3 regions of the Paenibacillus sp. Y930 genome follow, and region 1 is predicted to be linked to each of the others. Evidence: predicted binding sites of a transcription regulator. Region 1 holds the regulator's gene; each other region holds the start of a gene.

Evidence for each region. The regulator LexA, encoded in region 1, represses DNA repair genes until DNA is damaged. The targets are predictions, from matches to a motif close to CGAACATATGTTCG.
Region 2: a site for LexA is predicted at 8,178-8,191, ahead of AC1TO5_RS04235 (DNA polymerase IV). Genes of this name have one in related genera too.
Region 3: a site for LexA is predicted at 8,461-8,474, ahead of recA (recombinase RecA). Genes of this name have one in related genera too.

The regions. Positions count from the first base shown of each region.
Region 1 covers NZ_JBXCIX010000006.1:102,874-113,279, reverse strand. Annotated here, with positions in the region: gene metH (methionine synthase) at 1-2,050, opposite strand, end outside; gene AC1TO5_RS17285 (1,2-dihydroxy-3-keto-5-methylthiopentene dioxygenase) at 2,257-2,796, shown strand; gene AC1TO5_RS17280 (hypothetical protein) at 3,098-3,526, shown strand; gene AC1TO5_RS17275 (hypothetical protein) at 3,562-3,984, shown strand; gene AC1TO5_RS17270 (HAD family hydrolase) at 4,061-4,843, opposite strand; gene AC1TO5_RS17265 (hypothetical protein) at 4,930-5,439, opposite strand; gene AC1TO5_RS17260 (DUF896 domain-containing protein) at 5,474-5,680, opposite strand; gene AC1TO5_RS17255 (LysM peptidoglycan-binding domain-containing protein) at 5,848-6,237, opposite strand; gene lexA (transcriptional repressor LexA) at 6,403-7,032, shown strand; gene AC1TO5_RS17245 (excalibur calcium-binding domain-containing protein) at 7,338-8,087, shown strand; gene AC1TO5_RS17240 (polysaccharide deacetylase family protein) at 8,305-9,423, shown strand; gene AC1TO5_RS17235 (hypothetical protein) at 9,474-9,884, opposite strand; gene AC1TO5_RS17230 (phosphatidylinositol kinase) at 10,078-10,374, shown strand.
Region 2 covers NZ_JBXCIX010000001.1:879,760-890,165, forward strand. Annotated here, with positions in the region: gene ispG (flavodoxin-dependent (E)-4-hydroxy-3-methylbut-2-enyl-diphosphate synthase) at 1-20, opposite strand, end outside; gene clpX (ATP-dependent protease ATP-binding subunit ClpX) at 109-1,371, opposite strand; gene clpP (ATP-dependent Clp endopeptidase proteolytic subunit ClpP) at 1,395-1,982, opposite strand; gene tig (trigger factor) at 2,231-3,520, opposite strand; gene AC1TO5_RS04210 (hypothetical protein) at 3,620-4,480, opposite strand; gene AC1TO5_RS04215 (HD domain-containing phosphohydrolase) at 4,718-5,830, shown strand; tRNA gene AC1TO5_RS04220 (tRNA-Arg) at 5,972-6,048, opposite strand; gene AC1TO5_RS04225 (YolD-like family protein) at 6,159-6,407, opposite strand; gene AC1TO5_RS04230 (YhjD family protein) at 6,423-6,896, opposite strand; gene AC1TO5_RS04235 (DNA polymerase IV) at 6,893-8,155, opposite strand; gene AC1TO5_RS04240 (DUF2935 domain-containing protein) at 8,347-9,144, shown strand; gene pdxR (MocR-like pyridoxine biosynthesis transcription factor PdxR) at 9,228-10,406, opposite strand, start outside.
Region 3 covers NZ_JBXCIX010000001.1:230,577-240,982, forward strand. Annotated here, with positions in the region: gene miaB (tRNA (N6-isopentenyl adenosine(37)-C2)-methylthiotransferase MiaB) at 1-969, opposite strand, end outside; gene pduL (phosphate propanoyltransferase) at 1,192-1,764, opposite strand; gene AC1TO5_RS01180 (dipeptidase) at 1,929-2,864, opposite strand; gene AC1TO5_RS01185 (stage V sporulation protein S) at 3,261-3,521, opposite strand; gene AC1TO5_RS01190 (TIGR00282 family metallophosphoesterase) at 3,770-4,567, opposite strand; gene rny (ribonuclease Y) at 4,657-6,198, opposite strand; gene AC1TO5_RS01200 (regulatory protein RecX) at 6,407-7,078, opposite strand; gene recA (recombinase RecA) at 7,341-8,390, opposite strand; gene AC1TO5_RS01210 (competence/damage-inducible protein A) at 8,672-9,919, opposite strand; gene pgsA (CDP-diacylglycerol--glycerol-3-phosphate 3-phosphatidyltransferase) at 10,006-10,406, opposite strand, start outside.

The sequences.
Region 1 (10,406 bases):
TTTTCTCCATAAATTGCTCAAGATGCGTCACGGAAGCCTTCATCACTTCCGCACTTTGCAATACTTCAGCAACAATAAGCTCATTGTTATTGAATAGTCTGCCGACTTCAGCCATACCTGCCATAAGTGGACCATTAATAATATCAAGTGGCAAATATTTCTCTCGAGCTAATTCAAGGTCAACAATTAGACCTTCCTTCGTGCCCTCAACGATATAAGATGATAGACGCTCCTCTAATGATAAATTAGAAAGCTTTTCAACCTTTTCGACCTTCTTATGACGGAATGCAGCTACAAACGCCGCTAACGTCTCATCATTCGTGTTGTATATTAATTGTTCAGCTAATTCACGCTCTTCCGCAGAGATTGAAGCATAGCGCTCTAGCTTTTCCGTATTAACAATCGCATAATCAAGTCCTGATTTCGTTGCATGATACAAGTAAACAGAGTTCAACACTTCACGACCAGCATCAGGCAATCCGAATGAGATGTTACTTAATCCAAGAATCGTCTTCGTACGTGGATATTTCTCCTTGATCATCCGAATACCTTCAAGTGTCTCGACAGCTGAACCAATATATTGCGGATCACCAGAACCAACTGGGAACATATTCGGGTCAAATATAATATCTTCTTCGTTCAAACCGTATTTATTCACAAGCAAATCATAAGCACGATCCGCAACTTCTAGCTTCGCTTCACGCGTTATAGCCTGTCCGCGTTCATCAATAAGAATCATAACAACCGCCGCGCCATAACGATGAATTAATGGTACGATCGCCTTGAATTTAATCTCACCATCTTCAAGGTTAATGGAGTTAATAATCGCTTTACCTTGAGAGTATTTCAGACCTAGTTCAATAATATGATCATATGTGGAATCAATCATAATTGGCGCTTTAATCTTCTTCATTACTTGCGGTAGGAAGTTATGAACGGCATACTCCTCATCAATATCCGTGTCCTGCAAGTTGATATCAATGACATGAGCACCATTCTTCACCTGTGCACGCGCGATTTCTGAAGCTTCGTCAAATTTTTCTTCTTTGATAAGTCGTTTGAATTTGCGAGAACCAGAAATGTTTGTACGCTCACCAATCATAATTGGGCGATTATCTGCTTCAATAAATACAGTATCGATCCCTGAGACAGCGTCAGAATGATCACCGGTTTGTGGACGAGGCTCATATTTGGCAAGAACTTTTACCAGTTCTTCGATATGTGCTGGCGTACTACCACAGCAACCACCTGCAATATTCAACCACCCTTGCTTCGCAAAATCTTCGATTTTATGAGCTAGTGATTGCGGTGTCTCATGATATAGACCATTTTCATCTGGCAATCCAGCGTTCGGATAACATGATACTGCAGTGCGAGCAATATCGCTTAAAGAACGAATATGATCACGCATGAATTCTGGACCTGTCGCACAGTTTAAGCCAATAGATATCGGTTTCAAATGCTCTAAAGAAATATAGAAGGACTCTATACTTTGTCCAGCTAACGTTGTTCCCATCGGCTCGATCGTTCCCGAGATCATTAGCGGCAATGTAATCCCTGTTGTTTCGAATGCTTGTCTAATACCTACACTAGCTGCCTTAACGTTAAGTGTATCCTGCGAAGTTTCAAGTAAAATAACATCTACGCCGCCTTCAATTAACGCAACAGTTTGCACATAGTAACTATCTATTAATGCATCAAACGTAACCCCTCCCGTTACAGAAAGAGTTTTCGTTGTTGGACCTAACGCGCCCGCAACAAAACGCGGTTTTTCTGGCGTACTATATTTGATAGCAGCATCCTTTGCTAGCTTTGCTGCTGCTAAATTAATTTCTCTTGCCTTATCTTGAATATCATAATCGGCTAGTACAACGCTTGTAGCGCCAAATGTATTCGTCTCAATAATATCAGCACCAGCGGCTAAATATTGCTCATGAATAGACTGAATGACATCCGGTCTCGTTAATACAAGCATCTCATTACAGCCATCTAATTCAGCGCCACCGAAGTCATCCTCAGTCAAATCAACCTGCTGAATCATCGTTCCCATTGCACCGTCTAATATAAGAATTCTCTTTTGAAGTTCTTCTTGAAGTTTGCTAATTAACAATTATATACACCCTTCCCAAAATCACTAACACAAATTTTATCAGAAATTCACCAAAGTTGAAAGGTAAATAATCGACAAGTACATCAATATCATTTATAATTATACGTATAAGAATTTAATTCCTATTGGAAAAGGTGGAATAATACATGGCTGAGATAAGAATTCGAAATACAGACGAACGTATTCAAGGAGAAGAAAACGTAGGCGCGTTCCTTGAACAACAAGGCGTAATCTATGAACATTGGGATGTTTCCAAGCTACGTGTTGGTCTACAAGAGAAGTTTGATCTTACTGATGAAGAGAAGCAAGAAATTCTTGCTACATTCGATGATGAAATCCGTGAAATTGCTGTTCGTCGTGGCTATCTAACTTGGGATGTTATTACATTATCAGAAGGTACTCCGAATCTTGAAGAATTGCTTAAAAAATTCGAGAACGTTCATACACATACTGAAGATGAAGTTCGTGCGATAACTGCTGGTAAAGGGATCTTTATTATTAAAGGTACTGAAGATGTTGGTTACTTCGATGTTGAACTAGAAGCTGGGGACTTGATTTCTGTTCCTGAGAACATCCCTCACTTCTTCACATTAATGGACAACAAAAAAATCGTAGCTATTCGCTTATTTATAGAAACAGAAGGCTGGATTGCACATTCTCATGATGATCCTGCGTTCCAAAAATAATCTCGCCATCATCAAGCTGGTTCTGTCATTTGGCAGGCCAGCTTTTTTATTGTTTAGCCCTCGTTATTAAGCAGTTATCCCTTCTCTTTCATTGTTCTTAGATGAATTCGCAACAGCAGTAACTAATTTAAATTTACAAAAATTAGCAACATTTCAAATCATTTATCCGTTATGTAGATATCAAGCCAATGGATGTTACTATTGAGGATTAAGTTTGTTTGCTCATAAGTAATGATGTCGATAAGTTTCAATGTACTGACACTTCGCGATGAATAAATATATTTTATACTGGAGGATAAATATGAAAAAGTGTATTGTCGCTTCATTACTATTATTGTTCATCATGTGTATTGTAGTTGCTTGTAACGAAAAAGAAGCATTGGATGCGCAAAACCCTTATGAAAACTTAAATCTTCACTTCAGTAAACCAGATGGGCAAAGCTACACCGTTTATAATAAAATGGAGGATATTAAAAATGTCGAAACTGTAATGAAAATTATACAAAATATCTCCTTTGAAAACCTATTAGTATCTATGTCTCAGTCTGCTGATTATAGAATTGATATTATCTATACTGATCCTACTATTTCATATGAACCAGTAACTTATGATATTTGGATTTCACCTAATAAGAATATATTAGTAGTAATTGTCGAAGGTCAGGCCAAGTATGGGAAAACTACAAAGAAAGACGGCAAAAAGTTACTTGCTATATTAGAAAATTCCTGACAATAACTTCAATATATAAAGTAGAACCAAAACAGTTGTATAAAGAGAATGACGCTGTATTCGTTGGGAAGGTTGTTGAACATTTTTACGAGGATGTTGGTTCGATTAATAAGAAAAGCAGAGTAACTTTTGAAGTGTCCTCAACATTAAAAGGGGACGAACTACACATCATTACATTAGTAACTCCTGCTGGAACAGTGTTGATTGAAGGTGATGAATATGTTGTTTATGCTTATGAAACTTCTAAAAAAAATTACTTATATAAATATGTAGCTGGTGAATTAGCAACCGATGATATTTGTGGCGGAACAAAACTTTTATCAGATGCTACTTACGATCTAGAGCAAATCAATGAACTCCAAAAAAATAAAAAAACAACTTATATGCTGCTAATAAGTGCTGTCATTCTAATCGCAACAGCAGTAACTATATGCATTAGAAAACGACGTAAACGTTGAATGAGTTACCCGCATAGATATTAAAAAGCATCCGAGCTACACAGATCTGCAGCTCAGATGCTTTTTCATTAAGTAATTAAGCTAACAATTCAAATAAGTCATTCAAGCTAGTAATTGTATGTGTAGGAATAATATCATCATTGCGGTCTATACCGTGGCGATTAATCCAGACAGAAGTCATTCCAACTGTATTAGCGCCAAGAATATCCGTAGTTAATTTGTCTCCAACCATTATGCAGTCTTCTGCTTCTAGTTCCAAACGGCTTAAAGCATGTTGGAATATCGAAGCTCTAGGTTTGCCTTCCCCAAATTCACCTGAAATAATAATATGATCGAAATAAGGAATAAGCTGCGGAACACCTGCCAGCTTTTCACGTTGTAAATCAGGTGAACCATTCGTTAGAAGTAATAATTTATATTGATCCTTCAATTGATCTAATACTGCAAATGTTTCTTCATAGACGATAGGACGACTTCTGCGCTCTGCTGGGAACATTTCGCCTAATTTCTCACCTAGCTCTGCATTATCAATACCAAGTGCTGCTAGACCCTTCGTCCAAGCATTCGTACGATAGGAAGGTACAAATTGTTGAAGTTGACGGAATTCCTGTTGTTCTCCTTCAGCAAAACGAGCCCAAAGTCCTTCAAACGGATTAATACCGATCATTTTTGTGAACGGGAAAGCGTCAAAAGCTTCATAGATCGCTCTAGCTTCTTGGCGAACTGATTGTTCTAGCGCCTCTGGATCAACTCCAGTTTCTGCTTGGGCAAATTCACATGTAACACGAAATGCTTCTTTCACACTGCGATCATCCCACAGTAACGTATCATCCAAATCAAAAAGTACTGCCTTCTTCACGTCGGTTTCTCCCCTTAAGTCATGTTACTATCCCTATTCAAATCTATTCATACAATTTTTCTTTACATAATTAATAATCACTAGCTCTACTCTGTAAATGTAATGTCATGTTTCTCAGCAAATTTCTTTAATGCTACCGACATATCTTGCAATGGGAAACGATTAAACAGCTTAGAGTATGTCCAACTACTTCCATGGTTGGGAACGATAATGACATATCCACTTTGGATTTTAATTTCTTTAATAGCAGCAGCAAATAACTGCTTGTCCCCCATCATTCTGCGAGATTGAACATAGTCTTTTCCTATTGTTAGGTATGGTTTGCGGAAATAGAACAATGCTGCAAGTAAGAAGTAACTCACAATCGTTATCCAATACATCGTATTGAATTTAAATGTAGGATCCATCAGCATTAAAAAGTTGTACATACCAATAAATAGAACAAGTACTGCAGGTAAAATGTAATTTCGACCAGTGAAACGAGTTTCTTGTTTCTTCTCAACATTCATAACTAAATTTCCAGCACCTGATTTCTTGCGTGCTTTATTAACAGTAGCCATATTTTTCTTAACTTTTCTCTCCCAAGAACGCGACAATATAAATCCCCCTCTGAACTATTTGAATGAATATTTAGTTTAATACTGTTTTATTGTCACCTTGGTCATCATCATCAACTATCTCAATATTATCAAGTTGTTGTCTCATATTAGATCTAAAGTTGAGAAGATATTTTTTACGTAATTCTTCACGTTCCTTTGTCTCATCAGCTGTTAAACCTTCTGACTTATTTTTACGTGATAGCTCATTAATACGAGCAATCAATTTCTCCATATCCATTTCTTCCACTCCCTTCTAGCTAGCAATCCCATAATGTTGACATGAATTTCAAGGAGATGCAACTTCACATATTTCTTTGATTTTAGAACAATAATTTCATTATAACAAAAAAGTCTATAAAGTTGCATCTTCTATCGATGAACTTTACAGACTAATATTCAAAATCATTATAATGAAGGTAATATTAATTGCTGACCAGGAGTAATAGTCGCATTTTCTAACTGATTACGATCTTTAATAAGATATACAATATAGCTAATATCTGAGGTATTACTATAATGATGCTTTGCAATATCCCAAAGTGTATCGCCAGCACCTACAGCGATAATCGTTTCACCATCCATCAGTGAATCACCATTTGTAGTCGAAGCTGTAGCACTGAACAAAAACGAACTCATTACAATAAGTGCAGTTAACGTAAGTATAAAAAACCCTTTACTGATCATCGATACCTTTGGTAGAGAAAACCGAACAGACTGCTTATGTACTTGAGTGTCTCTCTTACTGTTACTGGAACTTATATAACTGCGATATGCATATGGATTATACGTTGACATGAAAACCATCCCCCAAACGTTTGTTCTGTTTTTAGAATACACGAACAGACGTTCCGTGTCAATGGATTCCAATAAAAATACGAACATATATTCTTGAGAACTTATGTTTGTGCGAACTCGAGTTCTATGTTATAATTTGCCTAATAAAATGTGGAGATGATCTTGATGAAACAAATATCAAAGCGACAGCTATCTATATTAGATTTTATTAAGCAAGAAGTTAAAGATAAAGGTTATCCACCATCTGTTCGCGAAATTGCGGAAGCAGTTGGATTATTATCAAGTTCTACGGTTCATGGTCATTTGGATCGCCTAGAGAAAAAAGGATTTATTCGCCGTGATCCAACTAAGCCTCGTGCGATTGAAATTTTGGATCAAGATACAGTTGAAGAAGATAGTAATATCATTCCTTTTCCAGTTAAGCATATTCCTGTTATAGGTAAAGTTACTGCTGGTATACCGATTACCGCTACAGAGAACATTGAGGATTATTTCCCGCTATCTACTAATTTTGTTAGAGATAATAATGTGTTTATTTTAAATGTTGTCGGTGAAAGCATGATCGAAGCCGGAATACATAATGGAGATATGGTTATTGTTAGACAACAACAAACAGCTAACAATGGTGATATCGTTGTTGCTATGACTGAAGATGATGAAGCAACCGTCAAAACATTCTACCGCGAAAAAGATCATATTAGATTGCAACCAGAAAATTCTTCTATGGAGCCAATCCGATTGCAAAAAGTAACTATACTTGGTAAAGTAATCGGATTATTCCGTGATATGCATTGATTATCTAATTCTCATTGTATGCATACTTTAATAGACCATCAGTTACTATGTAACTGATGGTCTATTTTTATGGAATTGATTATATGAAAAGTTTTAGCTTATGCTTTCGATGCTACTTTTCATTTTTCAATGAAAAATATCGAGATGCTATGAAAAGTTTTAGCCCTTGCTTACGATGTAACTTTTCATCACAGCATGCCCTATCTAGAAGAATATGAAAAGTTTTGGCTTATGCTTTCGATGCTACTTTTCATTTTTCAATGAAGAATATCGAGATGCTATGAAAAGTTTTAGGAGTGAGTAATTTGAAAAAATGGTTTATGTTATGTTCACTTTTGCTTCTGTTATTGTTAACTGCTTGCGGAACTGATATAACAGCTCCATCCGTTGTTGATCATTCAGTGATAGAACAATCTAAGCATGAAGATGTAAGTAGTTCCCACGAAGATGAGAACACGTCTCCAGTTGTCGAACTTGAGAACAATGTAGCTACTCCAGCGCCAAGCGTCACACCAGTAACTACCACGCAAACGGAACCCGACGATTATGATTATATTCTTGAATTCCCTAGCGATAGCTATCCTGAAACCGCACTCCATATTTACAGCGCAATAGAAAATGGTCATTCAGATGTGTGTACTATCGACCGCGAAGGAGCAGATGAAAATCGTAAAAATTCTTTGGCAGGCATTGACACTATGAAAGGCTATGATCGCGATGAGTGGCCAATGGCAATGTGTGCAGAAGGTGGAAAAGGCGCTAGCGTAGCGTATATCAATCCAAGTGATAATCGAGGTGCTGGCAGTTGGGTCGGCCATCAATTATCTGCTTACGACAACGGTGAGAAAGTATTATTTATTGTAACAAAACCGAAAAATCTATTTGGCAAAAATCCTACGGATACAGAAAGTAGTGCGACATCTACACCATCGAATATTGTATATAAAAACTGTACAGAAGTTCGTGAGGCAGGTGCTGCTCCAATTATGAAGGGTGATCCTGGCTACTCTAAGAAATTAGATCGTGATGGTGATGGAATAGCTTGTGAAGTCTAGTAGTAATTATTGAAATTTTTCAATAATTTATAACCTATAATTTGATTTCTAAGAGGGTCTTGCATCATTGCGATGTAAGGCTCTTTTTTTCTATAATTCGAAAACTTTATTCCTCCCTCATACGTTTAGTATATAAGAGAACAACACACTGAATATTTAACCCATTCCTAATAAGTTAAAGCATACTTCTCTGTGTTTTTACGAAAGGCGTGAAGTCATGTACATCCCTGATCAATCAACGACTACAAGAATGGTTATAATCAAGCAGAAGAAAAAAAGAAAACGACGACGACTTTTCGCACTAATATTATTCATTGCAATGATCATTCCCTTTTTCAGTATCCAATCGAAAGCTGTCCAACATTTTATTTTACCATTATTCTCACAGTCTTCAGCGTTAACAGAATCTTTTCATTCAGAGCAAACGTCAGACATTACATCGAATAAACAGCCAGAATCTAACGATATCGATCTACCTTCTGTACAAGATCCCGACAATGATATCGATGAAAACGTTAATATTTCTAATGATCCAGCAACGTCACCAACACCTACAATATCGCCTGAATCTACACCTGAAAACATAGAATTACCAACGAGTACAGAGATACCTGAACAAGAACATAACAGTACAGAGCAAGAAACAACAAAAGTACCTACCGCTACAGAACCAGCACCAACAGAGCCTCCAACGGTTACTGAACCCGAATCTACCGAACAACCGATTCAACCATCTGATCCAGATGTTGCAACTAAAAAATATATCGCACTAACGTTTGATGATGGTCCCGATACAAAGTATACTCCTGCTATCTTAGATATATTAAAACAATATAAAGTAAAAGCTACTTTCTTTGTTGTTGGAACACAAGTAGAAAAACTCGGCTCCGTTCTTCAAAGAATTGTGGATGAAGGGCATGCCATAGGCAATCATTCTTATAATCATGCGGATTTGACTAAGCTTACTAGTAAAGAGATTGTTGCACAAATAGAGCGGACAGATGAGTTAATACAGGCTGCTATTGGTTTTAAGCCAGACTGGATTAGAGCGCCTTATGGAGCTGTTAATGATGTAGTTAGAGACGCTATGAAAAACGATAGTAGAAGTTTCGTGGGATGGAATGTAGACACTCGGGACTGGGCTGGAACATCAGTTGAAGAAATGAGGAAAATGATTAACGATGATACAAAGCCAGATAGTATCATTCTTATGCATTCATTTGGTGGTAAGCATATTAGCAATACAGTCGAACTACTCCCTTATATTATTCAAGATTTACAGGATAAAGGATTCACACTCGTTACTCTAGATGAGTTATATGGAACTAAGGCTTGAGCTTCAAGCCTTAGTTTTTTTCTATTATCTAATATAGATTAAAGAACCTATCACTCTGCATTAGCACTAATTATTTGCGTATAAGGAATTTCAACATTTTCTACAACAGCTACAATATAAGACGCATCCGTTTCATAAAGCTTCGTGCCCACTGGTAGCATATTAGCTGTTCCACTTTGGTATTGCTTTGCCTTTGTTGAAATTTTAGTTATTTCACCAATTTCCTTACCTAATGTGTATTCAAATTCACTCTCCCCTGTTCTAGTTGCGTTAACATAAAATCCCTCTTCATATTGGAAAAAGTCTCGATTAGGATTAGCTAACATCCCCTCAGCTGTTATTTCGTTAGATGTACTTGTAGTAATCGTCGTGACTTGCTGATATGCACAACTAGTAAGCAGCAACAAAGAAATAATAATATACAAAGCATGCTTAAGCCGAAAATAAACAAACACTTTCATGAATAACCCACCTTAACATTAATTTACTATATTTTACATTAACTCCTTTGAAAATACTATACTAAATTAACTTATGATTTGTACTTTCTTGATTTCCATCAAAATCTTCTTTTTATATTAATAGGCGAATGTCATGTGCATTATAGTTTCTAGACCATAGACTATTGTGAGTCAGATACTAAGGAGGCTAACAATGGAAAGTAATGGTTATGAAGAAATTTGTTGGAGTTGTATGAATAAATATGTCGGTATTCAAACTACAGACGGTAATTCATATGACGGATTTATTGCTCATGTCGATCAAGATTATGTCACACTTGCAATTCCTACAAATGAAATGGCAGATCGAATAAATGGTTTCCAAGAATATGAATCTACCTATAGACAGTTTGGTTTTCATCCCGGCTTTTTTCCTAGACGCAGATTTTTCCAGCGCAGAGTTCCGCTTTCGACTATCGGAGCTTTATTTTTACTCCCGTTTTTCTTTTAATCAGTCGAGAGGGGAATATCAAATCATTCCCC
Region 2 (10,406 bases), on a different contig from region 1:
GTGTTCTGACGTAAGTACATAGTTATCTCTCCCATAAATGGCAAAGTCCACCTCTTGCTCTGATAATGCACAGCATGAGGTGGTTACTTTGTCTGTATTCAAGTAACGTTAAGCACTTTCTTCCTTCTTATTATCCTTTTTTTCAGGTTGGCTAAGTTCCGGAACAATTTTACTCGTTACTGTATCTTCAGTTATGACGCAAGTCGTTACATCTTCACGAGATGGAACTTCATACATCAAATCAAGCATGATCCCTTCAATGATCGCTCGAAGACCACGAGCACCTGTATTACGCTTAATTGCTTCTTTCGCAATCGCATCAAGTGCCTCTGCTTGGAACTCCAACTTCACATTGTCAAGCTCAAGCAATTTTTGATATTGCTTCACTAGTGCATTTTTCGGTTCGGAAAGAATACGCACCAATGCTGGCTCATCTAGCGGCTCTAGAGTTGAAATAACAGGGAGACGCCCAACAAACTCAGGAATCAAGCCGAATCTCAATAGATCCTCAGGCAACACCATAGACAAATACTCACCTGGTTTCAGATCCTTCTGAACTTCACCAGTAGAGTTAAAACCAATCACTTTTTTACCAATTCTACGTTTAATGATTGATTCAAGACCGTCAAATGCACCACCACAGATGAACAAGATATTCGTCGTATCAATTTGAATAAATTCTTGATGTGGATGTTTACGTCCACCTTGTGGAGGAACAGAAGCTACTGTACCTTCAAGAATTTTAAGCAACGCTTGCTGAACACCTTCACCAGATACATCACGTGTAATCGATGGGTTTTCAGATTTACGTGCTACTTTATCAATCTCATCGATGTAAATAATACCGCGCTCAGCTTTTTCCACATCATAATCAGCAGCTTGGATTAATTTCAGAAGAATGTTCTCAACATCCTCACCTACATAACCAGCTTCAGTTAGAGACGTAGCATCAGCGATAGCAAATGGTACATTCAAAATACGAGCCATCGTTTGCGCTAGTAATGTTTTACCAGAACCTGTAGGTCCTAATAGTAAAATATTACTCTTCTGCAACTCAACATCCTCAATTTTACTGCCTGTATTCACACGTTTGTAGTGATTATACACCGCTACGGATAATGATTTTTTGGCAAAATCTTGACCAATAACATATGAATCAAGTGTCGAACGAATTTCCATTGGTTTCGGAATATTCTTCAGATCCACTTCTTCTTCTTGTCCAAGCTCTTCCTCTACGATTTCAGAGCAAAGATCGATACATTCATCACATATATAAACGCTAGGGCCTGCAACTAACTTGCGTACCTGCTCTTGCGATTTACCACAGAAAGAACATTTCAATTGAGCTTTCTCATCATTGAACTTAAACATGCATTCACCCCTTCATTCCAATATTAAACTATAGGTGAAGTAATCACCTTATCTATCAATCCATATTCCAAAGCTTCTTGAGCACTCATGAAGTAATCACGATCGGTATCACGATCAATCTTCTCATATGGTTGACCAGTACGGTCTACATAGATTTGATTGAGCTTATGCTTCGTTTTAAGTATCCAATCCGCATGAATCTTAATATCTGTAGCTTGACCACTAATACCACCAAGCGGCTGATGAATCATCACTTCCGCATTAGGAAGCGCAAAACGTTTGCCTTTTGCACCTGCTGTAAGTAGTAGAGAGCCCATGCTTGCAGCCATCCCCATACAGATTGTGCTCACCTCTGGCTTGATATATTGCATAGTGTCAAATATACCCATACCTGCTGTCACTGAACCACCAGGTGAATTGATATAGAGATGGATATCCTTTTCAGGATCATCCGCAGCTAGGAATAACAATTGAGCAATTACTGCATTCGCAACATCATCATCAATCGCACTACCAAGAAAAATAATACGATCTTTAAGCAAGCGAGAATAAATATCGTAAGATCTTTCCCCACGATTCGTCTGTTCTACAACGATTGGAACTAAGTTCATGCGATCAACCTTCTTTCATCTTAGACTTAATGTGAACACTTTTATTGTATCACGTTGGAGAAGTGATGTCATTTTTTCAATCAATTCCGTCACTACTTTTAATCTTATTACTCATATGTATACGGTCATTCAAAAGCTATATGTATATTATGTAAGCAGAAACTTCATTAGCAAGTCCATCGTTCAAAAATAAGGCACGTATACTTACGTGCCTTATCTCTTATGTTCTGCTTTATATGTTGTACAAATTAAACAGCTACACTATTGCTAACTAGGAATTTAATTGCTTTACGAAGCAATAGATCCTCAGTCAAGTTTTCTATGTTGCCATTTTTCGTGAAGATTTCACGAATTTCTTCAGCTGGACGGTTGTAAGCTGTAGAAAGGCTAGCTAGTTCCTCGTTAATATCCTCTTCAGATACTTCAATAGATTCAGCTTTAGCTATTGCTTCTAATACAAGATTGTTAAGTACGCGTTTTTCTGCGTCACCCTTCATTTGGTCACGAAGCACTTGTTCGTTTTGACCAGAGAATTGGTAGTACAGATCTAGAGTCATACCTTGAGAGCTTAGACGGTTTTCGAAATCTTGTAGCATATAGTTTTGCTCAGTTTCTACCATTGCTGCAGGAATTTCTACAGTAGCTGCTTCCGCAACTTTAGCGATAATTTCTGCTTCTTGAGCTTGAGCTGCTTCTTTTACTTTGTTTTCTTGTAGCTTGCTTGCAAGATCTTTTTTGTACTCTTCTAGAGTATCAAATTCACTTACGTCTTTTGCAAACTCATCATCAAGAGCCGGAAGCGTTTTGCGTTTAAGCTCATGCAACTTAACTTTGAAAATTGCTACTTTACCAGCTAGACTTTCTTCTTGGTAACCTTCTGGGAATGTTACTTCAACATCTTTGAAATCACCAAGTTGCATACCTACTACTTGTTCTTCGAATCCAGGAATGAATGAACCTGAACCTAGTTCAAGAGAATGACGTTCAGCTTTACCACCTTCAAATGCAACGCCATCTACATAACCATCAAAATCGATTACAGTAACGTCACCATTCTCAGCAGCACCTTCTTCAACAACATTAAGCTCAGCATGACGTTGTTGTAGACGCTCTAATTCAGCAGCGATTTCTTCTTCTGTAACTTCAGCAGAAACTTTAGCAACTTCTACGCCATTGTAAGCACCTAGAGTTACTTCTGGTTTAACTGTAACTTTTGCAGTAAAGATGAATACTTGTCCTTTTGCAAATTGAGTTACATCGATTTCTGGACGATCAACTGGTTGAATGCCAGTTTCTTCGATAGCTGCAGAATATGCGCCAGGAAGAATAATATCAATTGCATCCTGATACAAGCTTTCAATTCCGAATTTTGATTCGAAGATTGAACGAGGTACTTTACCTTTACGGAATCCAGGTACATTTACTTGTGCTGCAACTTTCTTGAAAGCTTGATCTAATGATTCTGATACTTTCTCAGCATCCACTTCTACGTTGATTGATACTGTATTTGATTCTATTTTTTCCCAAGTTGCTTTCATTTTATGCTTTCCCCTCCAAAATGCTCATGCATTGTATGTTTTCACGTCTAATAAACCACTCTATTATATACAAGTTAATCATTATTTTCAAGGTAATAATTAATCGATATCTTGCAAGTATAGAGCTACCTCACGAATTACTCGACTAGCTTGCTCATATCGGAAGCGATATTCATTCGTAATTCCATATGTTTCACGGATATCGTCATCCACGGCATACCCATAAACAATGAGTTGCATCGTATGATGTAATCCAGCAGCAAAGCAATCTTCAATGTACTCTTCTTCATTCAACATCCATCCATAACTACGCGTACCATATATGCATTGTAAACATTCTAACCATAGCTCAGTAACTAATATTGGCATTGTTACATCCACTTGTTCGAGTGCTAACATCGCTTTGTCTAATATAGCATTGACAGAATCCGGAAATTCATTCATTGATAATGGAGTTTCTTCAATGAGAAGATGTACTGTTTCATCCATGCGATTCAGTTGTACGGTACCAGAGCAACCTCTTTTTTTCAAGCATTGTAATGCTTTAAATTGTACCGCAGAGGTTAGTGTAGCCTCTTGGAGCCAATTAATCAACTGTTCATTTAATTCAGGAGCGTCCAAATACGTTGCACGCTCAAGCGTGAGCATTTGCTGATCCATCGGTATTGACGACTTTAGAGTTTCCATAAGTTTAGCCGCAGCTTCTGTAGAATTAGTAGAACCATAATCACTTAACGCAGCTCTTCTAAATTGTTCCTCTAAGTCTTCATGCTCAAGTCCATCTGCCTCATCGACAGACGGAAACGATTCTTCTAGCCAATTAAGAAGATTTCCCCACTCGATAGCATGTTGACGTTCATCACCTTGACAGCGCAATAAAAACTTCAATAAATCTTTGGCTTCTTCAAACTGCTCACCTTCCAGCAGCTTAGTCAATTGAATTTGATGTTGGTCAAGCATCGCTGGAAATAAAAATATATTTTCAGAAAAGTTCTGTTCTTTATTACTATTATCGGAAATATTAACACCACCTAATGATTAGCTGAGAAACGACTTTTATTTTTCTTTCGTCAAATTATACCATGAACACTGACCTGGCAACTGTCTTTTCTTTAGTAATAAACAGGATTTTATCACTTTTTGGAGAATTATTGTAGTATGTAGTCGAAAAAAATGCAGAAGATAGGGGAACGCATTGTGATCACTGAACATACACCTGAACGTTTACTGCGGATTATTTTCAGCTATGTGGAAAAAATCCCTGCATCCCACAATCTCCAAGACCTGCTTATGCTAATGGCTAATATGGGAAAAGAAATGATTCTTGCTGATCGCTGCTCCGTTTGGCTCATTGATCATGACAACAATGAACTCTATACAACCGTAGCACACGGCGTTAATGAAATTAGAATTATGTCCGGATCAGGTATTGTCGGCTCGGCAGTCGCACAAGGCATTCCTATCGTTATTGAAGATGCTTATCTTGATTCGCGGCACAACATAGAAAATGATTTGCGTACTGGCTATCGCACAACATCAATGATTACAGTTCCTTTTCGCAACAGTGACAATATAATTATCGGCGCCTATCAAGCAATTAATAAAATGACGGAAGCCGCTGTTTTTTCCGATCAAGACTTAGAATATTTGACGCTTGCAGCTTCTTATGCTGGTAAGTCGTTAGAAACGTTTCTATTGCATCAAGAAATTATCGATACACAACGCGAAATGATTTCCGTCATGGGAGAAATTAGCGAGCTGCGTTCACGCGAAACCGCTAATCACGTTAAGCGTGTTGCTGCATATTCCTATATTTTAGCGCTTGGCTGCGGACTGAGTCAAGCTGAGGCAGAGTTGCTTCGTGACGTATCGCCTATGCACGATATTGGCAAAATAGCTATTCCAGATAATATCTTGAACAAGCCTGATCAGCTCACAGTAGATGAATATACGATTATGAAAACCCACACTTTAATCGGTCAGCAGCTACTCGGATCATCACAGCGCAAGCTGCTTCATACCGCCGCTATTATCTCAGAGCAGCATCATGAAAAATGGAATGGGACAGGTTATCCTCACGGCCTAACAGGAGAAGAAATTCACCTCTTCGGAAGAATTACAGCAGTCGCTGATGTGTTTGATGCATTAAGTACTGCACGAGTGTACAAGCCTGCTTGGGATATCGATAGAATAATAGCATTATTCCGTGAAGAACGCGGTAAGCATTTCGATCCAGCGATCGTTGATATATTTTTCGATAAGTTGCCTGAGTTACTTAACATTAAAGAGAGCTTAGCTGACTTTGTGTAGTAAATGGGCAAGAAAACTCCGAAAAGCATCGTGTTCGAACGTATTTTTCGCTTATTCTCACAAAATAAAAAACGCCCAAACCGTTGCTATTGCTAAGGTTTAGGCGTTTTTTCTATATGATAATCTTTAATGGAATAGTAATGGCGTCCCAGGCAGGATTCGAACCTGCGACAACTCGCTTAGAAGGCGAGTGCTCTATCCGACTGAGCTACTGAGACGCGGCACAAGAAATAATATATCACAACGCCGCGCCCTACGCAAGACTTTTTTTATTTTTCTCTTAAACTCGCTACCATATGGTCAACAAGCTCATCTATATTGTTTCAAACTAGTTAGCATTATTGATCTCCATAATATCCATGAAGGGCACTTTCGTTAGCTTGCCATCTCCTTCAACGTGGACAAGTCTTGTTCGTGAATCTAATTTTACTATTTTCCCTATGACCGATTCGTCCCAATTCCAAACCTCCAGCTGCAGCTCTACTTCTTCTTGATAGGCTTCGACTAGGCGCTCGCCCATATCCTCCAAAATCATTTCATCCCTAGTAGGTCGTTTCGTCCCCTTATACTTTGCCATACTATCTCCTCCATGTTACTCTTTCCCCGTTCTCAGTTTGATTCCAAGCTCCTCTGTATATTTGGTCATCCTAATGCTTATCGCAGAACGCATTGCTTCTCTAACAATGCCAAACCTTTCTTCATATCCTCTACAATAATATCGAAAATAAAGGATACCATCATTCGTCTCTTCACTAACTACTTCTATGTTTTGTTTTTTCAATTCTCTCTTTAGCACATAGTAATCGTCGGAAACGCGGAACATGATGGTCTCTAAGCATCTCATAACTACTCCCTTTAAAGCAATATGTGAGAGTGCCATATCGTCCATACACTTTTTGATCATCGTAATCATATGTGGCAGTATAATATAGTCTCGAATCTTCGTCAGCTCTTCTGGCGTAGGTCTGCCCGTTAATTTATTATTGTCCCGTTGATCATATTGTTCCTTGTGCTCGGTCAGAAGCATTTTCGACTTCCACCGCTCATTACCATCCAATTTACTCATTTAAAATGCCCTCCGATCTGTCCTGCTCTTTCACGAGCTACCCCTGCGTCTAATAAAGACGATGCACGCATAATCGCAGTTTCTCCGAAACGATCTTTGATATGGTCTGCAGCCTTCTCCAGCTCATATACTTTAGCACGATCATTGAATAGATCGAGTTGCTGCGCATCGTCTCCCGTTAACTGCGTAAGCGATATCGCAATATGGCTCACTGCAAAACCTCTCCAATTTTCATTAAATAACCGCGATACAACTGTGATAAGCTCATGCGTAATGGATGTAAAATGACATAAAGTCACTTGACGATTAAATGTATATCTCCGGTTATCATCTGTCTCGCCTACAGCAAGGGTTACGACTCTTCCTTGATATCCAAGTCTCCGCGCTCGACTACATACTTCAATGCAGAGTTCGAGTAATACAACCTCGATATCCTCCTTTTGGCTGTACAACGAAGCTTTGAGCGTCTTGCCATGACCTATTGACTTAGGTTTTCCATATATTGATGAAACGACTGGACTAGGATCAATCCCTCTAGCCGTTTGCCAGTAATATTCAGCTTGAATGTCGCTTTGCTTGCCCATAATTTTAGACATGATCCGTTTGAAATCAGGTAGTTCCATTGTTGCAATGTCGCCAATTGTATGAATCCCACGCCTTACAAATCGCTTGGTCATACGTGATGCTACCATAAACATTTTATCGATTGGCAAAGGCCATAGCTGCTGCTCAATATTGCTTTGATCCAAACGAAATATCCCTTCGCTCATCTGTTTGGCAAAATTATCTGTTGCCATCTTAGCTAAAATTTTCGTAGGACCAATTCCAACCCTAGACCATACTCCGGTTGATAACATAACTTTATGCTGTATTTGTCGTGCAATCTCTTCGGCAGACCCATACATCCCCATAGACCCGGTAACATCTAAAAATTGCTCATCGATAGAATATGGTTCCACCAAATCAGTGAAAGTCTCAAATATTCTCGTAATTAACAATGAAATTGTAATATAACGTTGCATACGTGGTTTGATGATAACAAGCTCAGGACATAAAGCTAGCGCTTCACTCGCCCTCATAGTCGTCGATACACCACGTGCTTTAGCAATCGGACATGCCGCTAATATTATGCCTGATCGACGTTCTGGATTGCCTACAGCAATTGGCTTCGTCAAGTATTCGGGGTGGGCAGATTTTTCAATACTCGCATAAAATGATTGGCCGTCTACAAGGAGTATAGAGCGCTCATGAGTTGACATCCCTAACACCATCCTCCATTTACGAACACTTGTTCTTATTTTATTATACACCAAACAAACGTTATATATGCAACTTTTAAAAAATTCCAATTTCGTTATCTTCACTTCGAATCGTTAATGATGACAGACATAGGACGAAATCCCTTTACATATAGTCTTAAATGATTGAACTTACAAAGGAGATGTTGTCATTGGCCGATCAGTTTGTCGTTCGTTCCTTGGAAGAAATAAGGTTTTGGTCACGGATCATGAAGGAACATTCGCTCTTTCTTAGATTAGGTTTCAGATGTGACGATACTCAATTGATTAATGAAGCGAACCAATTTTACTCCACGTTCGAGGCTATCGAAAATAAAGCTAATGCTCTTACATTCGGAACAGATCCTAATGTAATTAGAAAATTCAATGAAGACGTCCATACTGCCGTTTCTTATATTTGGGCCTTCAAAAGAAAAGTACTTGGTCTAATCGTTACATGTCAGTTACCTGGTGCCAATAACTTCCCGCTACTCGTTGATCATGTTAGTAGGGAAGCTAATTATTTCCGAAACCGCTTATCAGAATTAAATGCAGGACGATTAGAGCCTTTACCTGATGCGATCATCAATGAAAATGTGTTCTTCCTCAAAATCATGGCCGATCACGCCAAATTCATTAGTCACTTACTCGATCCTTCTGAGCGTCAGCTCGTAGAACAAGCTAATAACTTCAGTCAGGAATTTGACCAATTACTATTTCAAGCACAGGATTTAAGCTCGATGCGTCCGCAAGCGCAAACAGTGCCGCTGCTTGATCAATTCCTTGATCAAAATAGAGTGTCCGTTACATCGCTTCGTGACTTCAAAAAGACTGCTAAAGACTTAATTGAAGCCTGCCGCATTAAAAGCATTATTCATCCACTACTAGCAGATCATGTGTTTCGCGAAGCAGAACATTTCCTCGTTATTATTGATACGTTTGAAACTAGCTTGAACAGTAATCTTGCTTAGTTTTCGCATTTTTGATTGGATATAAATAAAACCCAAGAATGCTGTTAAACCAACATTCTTGGGTTTTAAGTTTGGTTGGACTTTTATTTGGATTGGACATTCTGGACAACCCCAACATTGCTCCGCGCCTCTACCATGCGCATGACACCATCCGTAATTTGCTGCTCATCTAGATGAGCAAAACCTAGACAAAACGCTTGTTCACTATCCCCTAGATAAGACCCTCTTACATCTGCTACCTGCACATTCAATTGTTCACAACGTCTTAGAAACGGCTCAAACTCCACTTCCGTCCCTTTCCATCTTGCATAAATATGTAAGCCTGCATCGATTGGATAAAGCTCTAAAATATCTTGCATCTGCTCCATTAGAAGTTTTAATAATAGCTCCGCTTTTTTACGATATATCCGCTTCATCCGTCTAATATGTCGATCATATAACCCCGTATTCATAAAGTCCGCAAGTGCACGTTGTTCAATAATGGAACTAGGATGTCTTTCGTACACCTTCTTAGCAATCGTGAACCAATTTTTCAATGCATCTGGTAATACAGCATAGCCAAGTCTAATATTTTGCATCATAGTTTTTGAAAATGTGCCGATATAGATGACTCTTCCATTCCGATCTAAAGACTTTAACGGTTCATTCGCTCTTCCATAATGGCGAAATTCACTGTCATAATCGTCCTCAATAATGTATGCATTATTTTCCTCAGCCCACTGCAAAAGCTGTTGTCTTCTCTCCATACTAAGAACAACACCTTTCGGGAATTGACGGCTGGGTGTAACAATTAATAGTTTGTATGAGCAAGCTGTACTAGTAGTAAATACAATCCCTTCATTATCTACAGGAAAAGCATGAACCTTCCCTCCAACAGAGTGCACAGCATTGCGTAACCCAACGTAATGAGGATTTTCCATTGCTACAGCATCACCTTCATTAATTAGCAATTGGATGATTAAAGCGATCGCTTGCTGAGAACCATTAACAATAACAACATTGTCAACATTAACGTTTATCCCTCTAAATGTATGTAAATGCTGCGCGATACTTTCTCGCAATGGCGCATGTCCCTCTGAAGAATAGGCATCGATACTTTCCTTCTTATATTGTTCTCGCACTTGCCCAAACATTAGTCGATTCCATTCATGAACTGGAAAATGTCTTACGTCTACTTGTCCTAAAGTGAAGGATATAGGATCAGCACTTCCACGTTGAACTTGCGAAACTTCTCCTCGATGAAGTTCAATTTCTACTAAACG
Region 3 (10,406 bases), on a different contig from region 1:
TTTGGCAAGTACAGCAATAAGATGATCGTCAAAATCTCGTGGATGACTCGTTGTAAAACGAATGCGAGGAATATCAATTTTTGAAATATCATCCATCAAATCGCCAAAGCGGTAATTCAGATCGTCAAAATCTTTACCATAGGCGTTGACATTTTGCCCTAATAACGTCACTTCTTTATAGCCTTCAGCAGCAAGCTGTCGAACTTCAGCAATAACATCCGCAGGGCGTCTACTCCGTTCCTTACCTCTTGTAAATGGTACGATGCAGTACGTACAAAATTTATCACAACCATACATAATGTTAACCCAAGCTCGCATACCATCACGTTTTTTAGGCATATTTTCAATAATATCGCCTTCTTTAGACCATACCTCTACGACTAACTCTTTGCTAAAATAAGCTTCTTGTAATAATTGAGGCAAGCGATGAATATTATGTGTGCCAAATACGAGATCAACAAATGAGTGCTTTTGCAGTATACGATTAACAACAGATTCTTCTTGCGACATACAACCACAAACACCTAATATAAGTTCTGGATTTTTAAGTTTTAATGACTTCAAATGACCGAGCTCACCAAATACCTTATCCTCAGCATTTTCACGAATTGCACAAGTATTAAGGAGAATAACATCTGCTTCAGCACGGCTTTCTGTAGCAGTATACCCCATTTGCTCGAACATACCCTTCATCACTTCTGTATCATGTTCATTCATCTGACATCCATATGTATAAATAAGATAATGCCTACCAGCACCGATTGACTTCAATTCATCGGGAATTGAAAAGTCATAATGTACTTTAATATCTTCTTTACCTCGTTTTTTACCATCTGTGTACACTGGAGCTGCATGTAATTGAATATTGCGTCCTTTTATACGGATCGTTTGTGTTCCGTCTTTTTCGCTGATGAGTTTTGCATTAGAAAAGTCAAAATACTGTGAGTAATCCTTCGGTTCTTTGGACATTAACAATCACTCCCTCTTCGCCATCAGAATTTCAAATAGATATAAATCCTTAATTATAGATTATATCACTTTAATAGATAGGAAGCTATTTTGTGCGGCATTATGAGATAATAAAAACACCTTCAAGCAAGGCGAGTAGATACGCCACTTGAAGGTGCTCCTTGGATGATCGGCATTCATTGACAATGCCGATCTTCTGTCTATTCCTAATACTTTATAATGTTAGTCAATAATATCAGCAATATCTCCGTTATTAACAGCTGCTGCATTAGCTTCATCAGTATCAATATGCATATCTAGTGCAAAGTCAGGTGATACTCGAGCAATGACGTTTTCAAATATAACGCCACGGTCTCCACCAACGCGAACACGTAGCTTTTGTTTGTCAGCGATGCCCCATTTTTCAGCATCCGATGTATGGAAGTGAATATGACGTGCAGCAATAATTACGCCTTCTTCAATGGTTACTTCACCAGCAGGTCCTTGAATTGTAATTCCTGCAGAACCAGCAGTATCTCCCGATTCACGTAATGGAGCTTTTACTCCAAGTGCGAAAGAATCTGTACGAGAAACTTCCAATTGTGTTGCTTTACGAGCAGGTCCTAATATTCTTACCTTTGGAAATGATCCTTTTGCTCCAACTACTGCAACTGTCTCATTCGCAGCAAATTGTCCAGGTTGAGATAATGGTTTAAACTCAGTTAGCTGATAACCTTTACCGAATAACACCTCTACGTGTTCTTGGGATAGATGAATATGTCTTGCTGATACGCCTACAGATATTTTTTTTTCCATTTCTCTTGCACACTCCAATATTATGTTTTTCTCTCTCATGCTCTACGCAATAAGAAAGACATACGACTATTACCGTACGCCTTTATCATAACACTTATCCGTTTAACGGAACAAGTCATAGCAGCAATCTGTTGAAAATTTGTAAATATTGGATCATTATGCGATTACCATATCTTCATCAAAAATTGATATGCATTTCTCCACATCATCTTTTCAACTAATTCATGATCGTAATGCTGATGAAGCAACTCCTCAAGATGAACCATATGTGACGGATTCATTAGACCATCGATATATTTATCAATACCATCGAAATCAGAGCCAAACATCAGATGATTTGCACCGCCAAGCTGTAAAATATGATCAATATGAGGAATGAGATCTTCGATCGTAGCCATCTCGTCTTCAATAACAAACCACGGCACAAAGGTTAAGCCAATTAGTCCGTCCCGCTCAATAATCGCTTTAATTTGTTCATCGGTTAAATTACGTGGATGATTACAGATCGCCCTTACATTAGAATGCGATGCAATGATTGGCTCTGTACTCGTGCGATAAACATCCCAAAAACTTTTCTCAGAAAGATGCGACACATCAATCGTTATCCCTATTTGATTACATTTGCTCACAAAATCACGACCTAAGCTGGAAAGTCCTGACCCTTGCGGCTCTAATACTCCATCTGCAGCCCAGTTCATAGCATTCCATGTAAGACCAGCAAAGCGCACGCCTAGACGTTGGAGAATGGGAGCTAGATAGATATGCCCCTGCAAGCCGTCTACGCCCTCTATCGACAGTATAGCGCCTACTTTATTAGTAGCCTTACATCGCTCTACATCAATGGCCGAATCCACAAAAATAACATTAGGATGACTAATAATTTTCTCGTAAAATATTTCCACACATTTAAGTATCGTTAATATATCTTTATTTCGTTCAGATGGAATATAGATTGCAAAAACTTGAAGCATATAGTCTGATTGCAGTAGTCGATCCAATGTCACATCTATTTTTGCTGAGAAATCATTCTCGTCAAATTCAATCGTCTGATCCAGCAGCATTTTACTAAGTACATCACAATGAAAATCAATCTTCCTCACATCGCGCCCTCCTAAAACTTTTCATATACGTCTTGATTTCACTTCTTAGCTATGGAAAGTTACTTCGGAAGCATACCTTAACTTTTCATTTACGTCTTGATTCCACTTCCCAATATCGCCTCTATAATAGCAAATAACCTGTTTACATAGTAAACAGGTCCAATTACAATGAAGGTTCAAAAAGTGGACTTTCGAAAGCCGAGCAGGTGGAGCGTTACTTGAGAACGGCGGAAGCGCAAGTGTACGTTATTGGTACACGCGAACCGTACTTTCCAAGTTCGCTTCAGATGCGACGCCGAATACGCTACGTTAGCCTAATCATCGTTATCAAAGTGCACTTCTTTGAACTACCTTAATAGCTCATAAGTATTTTCCGTATGGACCGTTACAACTGTACTATCTCGGTTCTACAATAAGTTTAATAGCGGTACGGTCCTCTCCATCAATTACAATATCTGTAAAAGCAGGTATGCAAATTAAGTCAACTCCACTTGGAGCTACGAACCCTCTAGCAATTGCTACAGCTTTTACTGCCTGGTTCAACGCACCAGCACCAATCGCTTGTAGCTCGGCTACACCACGTTCTCTTAATACACCAGCAAGCGCACCTGCCACTGAATTAGGATTAGATTTCGCTGATACTTTTAATACATCCATGATAAGTACCTCCCCTAGAATGTTTGAAAGACTCTACTTTATTAATACTATTCGAGTATGAGCGAATAATACCTCCCTAAATAATTTTATCATTCTAAATATTCAGACTTTTCATTAAGGGTTTAAGTTGCTATTGAACTACTTCTTCCTATAAGGGTTCAAAAAGCGGGCTTTCGAATAACCTACGTTAGCCTAATCATCGTTATCAAAGTCCGCTTTTTGAACTTCCTTTAAAGGGAAAAAGCTGCTTATTGCATAAGCAGCCATGATTCTTCTGTTAAGCGAATCTTCTCGATTTTGATAGCTTTCCCCGTTTGATCATCAAGCTCAGCGATGATCCCATGCAGATGCCACTTTCCTTCATCTACAACAAAACGAGTAGGCATTTGCGTTAAGAAACGATGCAAGACAGCTTCCTTCTCCATGCCTAGTACCCCTTCTTTGGATCCTACCATACCAACATCTGTTAAATAAGCTGTACCTTGCGGTAAGATCGTATCGTCGTTTGTTTGAACATGAGTATGCGTACCAACGACAATGGAAGCTTGACCATCTAAATACCAGCCCATTGCAATTTTTTCAGACGTTACTTCAGCATGGAAATCGACGAGTATATGGGGAGTAATTTCTTTTGCTTCTTCAATTAATGCATCTGCCGTACGGAATGGACAATCGATTGGCGGTAAGAATGTACGTCCTTGGATATTTATAATTGCAAGCTTTTTGCCATGTACATTGATAATTGTCATCCCTCTACCTGGAGCTACTTCTGAAAAGTTAGCTGGTCGTACAATACGAGGCTCATCATCAATCCACTCAAAAATATTTTTATTATCCCAAGTGTGATTACCCATCGTAATGCCATGAATTCCCCAATTAAAGAAGTCATTCGCAATAGGGCGAGTAATCCCTCTGCCTGCAGCAGCATTTTCACCATTAGCGATGATAATATGGGGATTGTACTTATCTCTTAGCGCAGGTAACACTTGTCTTACCGCTTCTCTTCCTACACTTCCTACTATGTCGCCGATAAATAAAACTTTCATTGTGTACCTACCTTTGTTGTTCATTTTAATAATAAGCTGAAAAATAGAGAAGTGGCTGGAATCAGCCACTTCTCTATTACAATTCATCGTTATTTTGCATATTCAACGGCACGTGTTTCACGAATAACCGTTACTTTAATATGTCCTGGATAATCTAGCTCACTCTCGATCTTTTTCGTTATATCGCGAGCAAGACGGAATGCTTCTGTATCATCAATCTTCTCAGGCTGTACCATGACACGAACTTCACGACCAGCTTGAATTGCGTAAGATTTCTCAACACCTTCGAAGGATTCAGTAATATCTTCTAGTTTTTCCAAACGCTTAATATACGTTTCTAATGTTTCACGACGTGCACCTGGTCTTGCAGCTGATAATGCATCTGCAGCACCAACTAGCATTGCAATTACGGATGTCGCTTCAGTATCTCCATGATGAGAAGCAATACTGTTAATAACAACTGGATGCTCTTTGTACTTCTTAGCTAACTCAACACCAATTTCAACGTGTGAGCCTTCTACTTCATGGTCAAGCGCTTTACCGATATCATGTAATAGTCCAGCACGTTTCGCAAGCGTAATGTCTTCACCTAACTCAGCAGCCATTAGACCAGCTAAGTAAGCAACTTCCATTGAATGCTTCAGTACATTTTGACCATAGCTTGTACGATATTTCAAGCGACCAAGAATTTTGATCAAATCAGGGTGTAAGCCATGAACACCAACTTCAAATGTAGCTTGTTCACCGTATTCGCGAACACGATCGTCGATTTCTTTACGAGATTTTTCGACCATTTCTTCGATACGAGCAGGATGGATACGACCATCTGCGACAAGTTTCTCAAGAGCAGTGCGAGCAATTTCACGTCTGATAGGGTCAAAGCCAGACAAAATGACCGCTTCCGGTGTATCGTCGATAATTAGATCGATACCAGTCAATGTTTCTAGTGCACGGATATTACGACCTTCTCGACCGATAATCCGCCCCTTCATTTCCTCATTCGGAAGTGTTACTACAGATACCGTCGTTTCAGCGACGTGATCGGCAGCACAACGTTGAATAGCAAGAGAAATGATGTTACGAGCTTTCTTATCTGCTTCGTCTTTAGCCTGTTGTTCAATATCCTTAATCATTTGTGCTGTTTCATGTCGTACCTCTTGTTCAACATTAGATAGAATAATTGCTTTCGCATCTTCCATCGTTAAGTTGGAAATACGTTCTAATTCACTGAGCTGTTGCTTGTAGAGCGAATCGATTTGTTCCTGTGTTTCCTCAATTCGTTTCTCCTTGCTGACTACAGTTTCTTCTTTGCGTTCAAGTGCTTCTAACTTTTTATCAAGAGATTCTTCTTTTTGAAGTAATCTTCTTTCTAAACGTTGTGTTTCGTTACGACGCTCACGAATGTCCTTATCAGCCTCTGAACGCACCTTATGGACTTCATCTTTTGCTTCTAGCACCGTTTCTTTTTTGACAGCTTCCGCATCTTTTTTAGCTTGTTCGACAATTTGAACTGCGGCTTGCTCTGCACTAGAAATTTTAGCTTCAGCAATCGACTTTCGTAACTTGTAACCAATCCCAAAGAAAATTGCGCCAACAAGGATAACAATCAAGATCCAGATGATCTCATTCATCTTGTTCACCTCCTTGTTGCATACACCAAGGCATTGCTTGGGATGTTATTGTGTTTTAATCGGTTCCATACCGTCTCAATTACGTCATTTGACGAATAAATAAACATTTTGCATCAACTCTTGGAAGTTAGATTGAAACAAAATTTGAAGGAATACTACTTCATTTTATCTGTTCGCAAATTCAATTGTCAAGCAATTCCCTATTAATCTATTCTTCACTATTACTTTTCTGCTCAATTTCTACGAAGTTCATCACTTTTCTGATTAATGTACTCGTATTTCCTTTGCGTAGAAGAAAAAGTTGCAGCTTTCTTCTTACTTCGCGTTCCTCACCCGACAAACTTCGAAGTTTCTTAACTGCTACGCGACATGCAGCTTCAAATTCTTCCTCTTCATCAAGCTCAGACAATGCCATTTGGATAGCACTTTGTGAAATTCCTCTATTTTTCAAATCATGAGCAATTTTAACTCGTCCACTGCCCTGAATTCTAGTTTTCGATTGTACGTAAGCAATAGCATATTGCTCATCATTCACATAGCCGTCCTTTTGCAAACGTTCTAGTGCATGCGAAATATGTTCGTCGTTAAATTCTTGTCGTTTCAAATAGTCTGCAATTTGTCTACTTGATCGTGCTTTTATTCCAAGATAACGAATAGCTTTAATATATGCCATATATTTTCCATTCACTTCTATAATCTCGGCAATTAATGAAGATGTTAAACATTGTCCCTTCATTAATCGATACTTTATGAACATATCCTCGTGTACGACAATTGGTTCCTCTATATGTTCTATGGAGAGTATATACTCTTTATTCTTTTTACGATCTACTTTCACAGCAGTAATAATATGCTCCAGAGCAGAATGTATTTCGCTCATCTATAACAAAACCTCCTAAAACTTTTCATTTGCTACTTGATTTATCTTCTCGCTAATGAAAAGTTACTTCGTAAGCATATACCAAACTTTTCATTTGCTACTTGATTTATCTTCTCGCTAATGAAAAGTTACTTCGTAAGCATATACCAAACTTTTCATTTGCTACTTGATTCATCTTCTCGCTAATGAAAAGTTACTTCGTAAGCTCATTCAATATAAAAATCGCCGCTCTATATTAGAACGGCGATTCCATTAATTATGGTTAAATTTCCTCATCAAAATCGTCGTCTTCATTTTTACCGTGAGCTAAATCCATATTAGGATTTTTATTAAGATCGTACGTTGCACGGATTTGAGTTTCAATCGTTTGCGATACTTCAGGATGATCCTTCAAATATTGCTTCGCATTTTCACGACCTTGTCCCAAGCGTTCCCCACTATAAGAGAACCATGCTCCACTCTTCTGTACAATATCCATATCTACACCGATATCGATAATACTTCCTACTTTAGAGATACCTTCACCATACATAATATCAACTTCTGCTTGTTTGAACGGTGGAGCTACTTTGTTTTTAACAACTTTTATACGAGTACGGTTACCAACGATATCGTTACCTTGTTTCAATGATTCGACACGACGAACTTCAAGACGAACACTGGAATAGAACTTCAAGGCACGTCCACCAGGAGTTGTCTCTGGGTTACCGAACATTACGCCAATTTTCTCACGAACTTGGTTAATGAAAATAGCAATTGTTTTGGATTTAGAAATTGCACCTGAAAGCTTACGAAGAGCCTGTGACATTAAACGCGCTTGTAAACCCATATGTGAATCACCCATATCGCCTTCGATCTCTGCTTTCGGTACTAGCGCAGCTACCGAGTCGATAACGATAATATCAACTGCACCACTGCGAACAAGCGCTTCAGCAATTTCTAACGCTTGCTCACCAGTGTCTGGTTGGGAAAGTAATAGCTCATCAATGTTAACACCAAGTTTGCTAGCATATAAAGGGTCAAGAGCATGCTCAGCATCGATAAATGCTGCTTGTCCACCAACTTTTTGCACTTCTGCAATCGCGTGTAGTGCAACCGTTGTTTTACCAGAAGACTCAGGACCGTAAACTTCAATAACACGACCACGAGGATAACCACCGATTCCTAAAGCAATATCAAGAGCAAGTGCACCACTTGATATAGTCTCTACTTGCATATGTGTAGATTCACCTAACTTCATAATAGAGCCTTTGCCAAATTGCTTTTCAATTTGACGTAAAGCGTTATCTAACGCTGCACGACGATCACTCACTAGATCCACATCCTTCAATATTTATAATATTATGATACCCTTTTTCTGCTCGCTTGCCAACACTTTTTTTCGAACATACATTCGTGTTTTTCCCACCTCGCTTTCTAAAGCCACTTCTTCTGCTCCGAATAACGAAAAAGAACCGTGGCAAAGAGTGATCTTTGCTACGGTTCTTCCATAACTAACTTCATTATAATCGTTAACAGATTTTGGAACAAGCTAATTTTCACAATAACTTTTAATTATATTGCATGTTCAAAAAACGGGCTGTTTGAACTACCCTATTCCTTAATCGCTTGCCATAGTCGGTACTGTAAGCTCTTCACCGTTTTCAATTGAATGGAGCTTCGATCACCACTCAAAGATAATTGAAACACCTTCGTTTCCTTGCCTCGTGCCGCTATCCCAATGAAAACCATACCGACAGGCTTGCCTTCCGCAGTTCCAGGACCCGCTACGCCCGTCGTAGACACGCCGTAATCACTATCCAACAGTTCGCGTACACGCTCCGCCATTAGTTGCGCAGTCGAAGTACTAACCGCTCCTGGTGCAGACTCTCCTTCTAGATGTTCCATTGGTATCCCTAACAATCTTTGCTTCATATCATTCGTATACGTTACAATGCCACCATCAAAACAATCGGAGCTTGTTGGCACTTTCGTCATCAGTAAAGAGAATAATCCACCTGTACAGCTTTCAGCAGAAGCAATCGTCAACTTCTTAGATTGCAGAAGATGTACGATTTCTACTTCCATCGGAATATCCTCTTGTGCGTATAGATGCGCCCCTACGAGTTTATCAATTGCGACAACGGTCTCATCGATTTTACGGTTTGCTTCATCCAAGCTATTAGCCTTAGTTGATACGCGAATAGAAACTTCGCCTTCTTTCGCATATGGGGCAAGCGTGGGATCAACTTGAGTCTCAATTAAAGGCAACAGTACTGCTTCAAGATTAGATTCGCCAATACCTGCGAATTTCAGAAGGCGACTATATAAAGGCTTCTCATCGGTCATAACGGTACGTAACCAATCGACAACAGGACCATTCAACATTGTCCGCATTTCTTTAGGCGGACCTGGCAACAACACATACAGCGTATGATCTTGAGCTAAAGCATTGCCGACAGCAAGACCCGCTGCATTATGCAATGGCGTCGCTCCAATGATGGAATGCGCTTGGCGCACATTACTTTGTACCATATCTAGACCACGCGATGAAAACAAATGTTCAATCGTTTCCATTGATGGAGAATGTATTTCAAGCTCTCTACCTAAATATTGTGCGAGGATATCCTTCGTAATATCATCCTGAGTAGGACCAAGCCCCCCTGTAAACAGTAGTAGATCAGCACGCGAGCGACCGATTTCTATTGCTGCACGAATTCTGTCGGCATTATCTCCTACAACCGTTTGATAATACACATCTATTCCCAATTCCGCTAATTTCAACGAAATATCTCTCGCATTCGTATTTACAATTTGCCCCATTAACATTTCCGTGCCTACTGCAATAATTTCAGCCTTCATCAATACACCTCTTCATCTGTTTGTTCGGATAATCGTACACAAATCTAATAATGCACCCCTTCTATATTCCGAAGAGGTGCATTACATTATTCCACTGGAATTAATGATTTGTTTTTTATAAAATAGTCGATACCTGAATAGAGCGTAATTGCAGCTGCAACCCATGAAATAATAACATCAAATGGGAAGTCTATAAGTGCAAATGGGAAGTTATTCAAAAGAATGGAAATAATCATTGTAATTTGAATGGCCGTTTTCCATTTACCCCACGTACTTGCAGCAACAACTTTACCTTCCAGTAAAGCAATTTGTCTGAGACCAGTAACCGCAAATTCACGACTTATAATAATAATAGCAATTAGGGCGCTTAACTTATCCATTTCAACTAAAGCAATTAATACAGAGGCAACTAATAGTTTATCAGCTAAAGGATCAAGCAACTTACCCAAATTAGTAACGATCTTGTTTTTGCGGGCAATGTAACCAT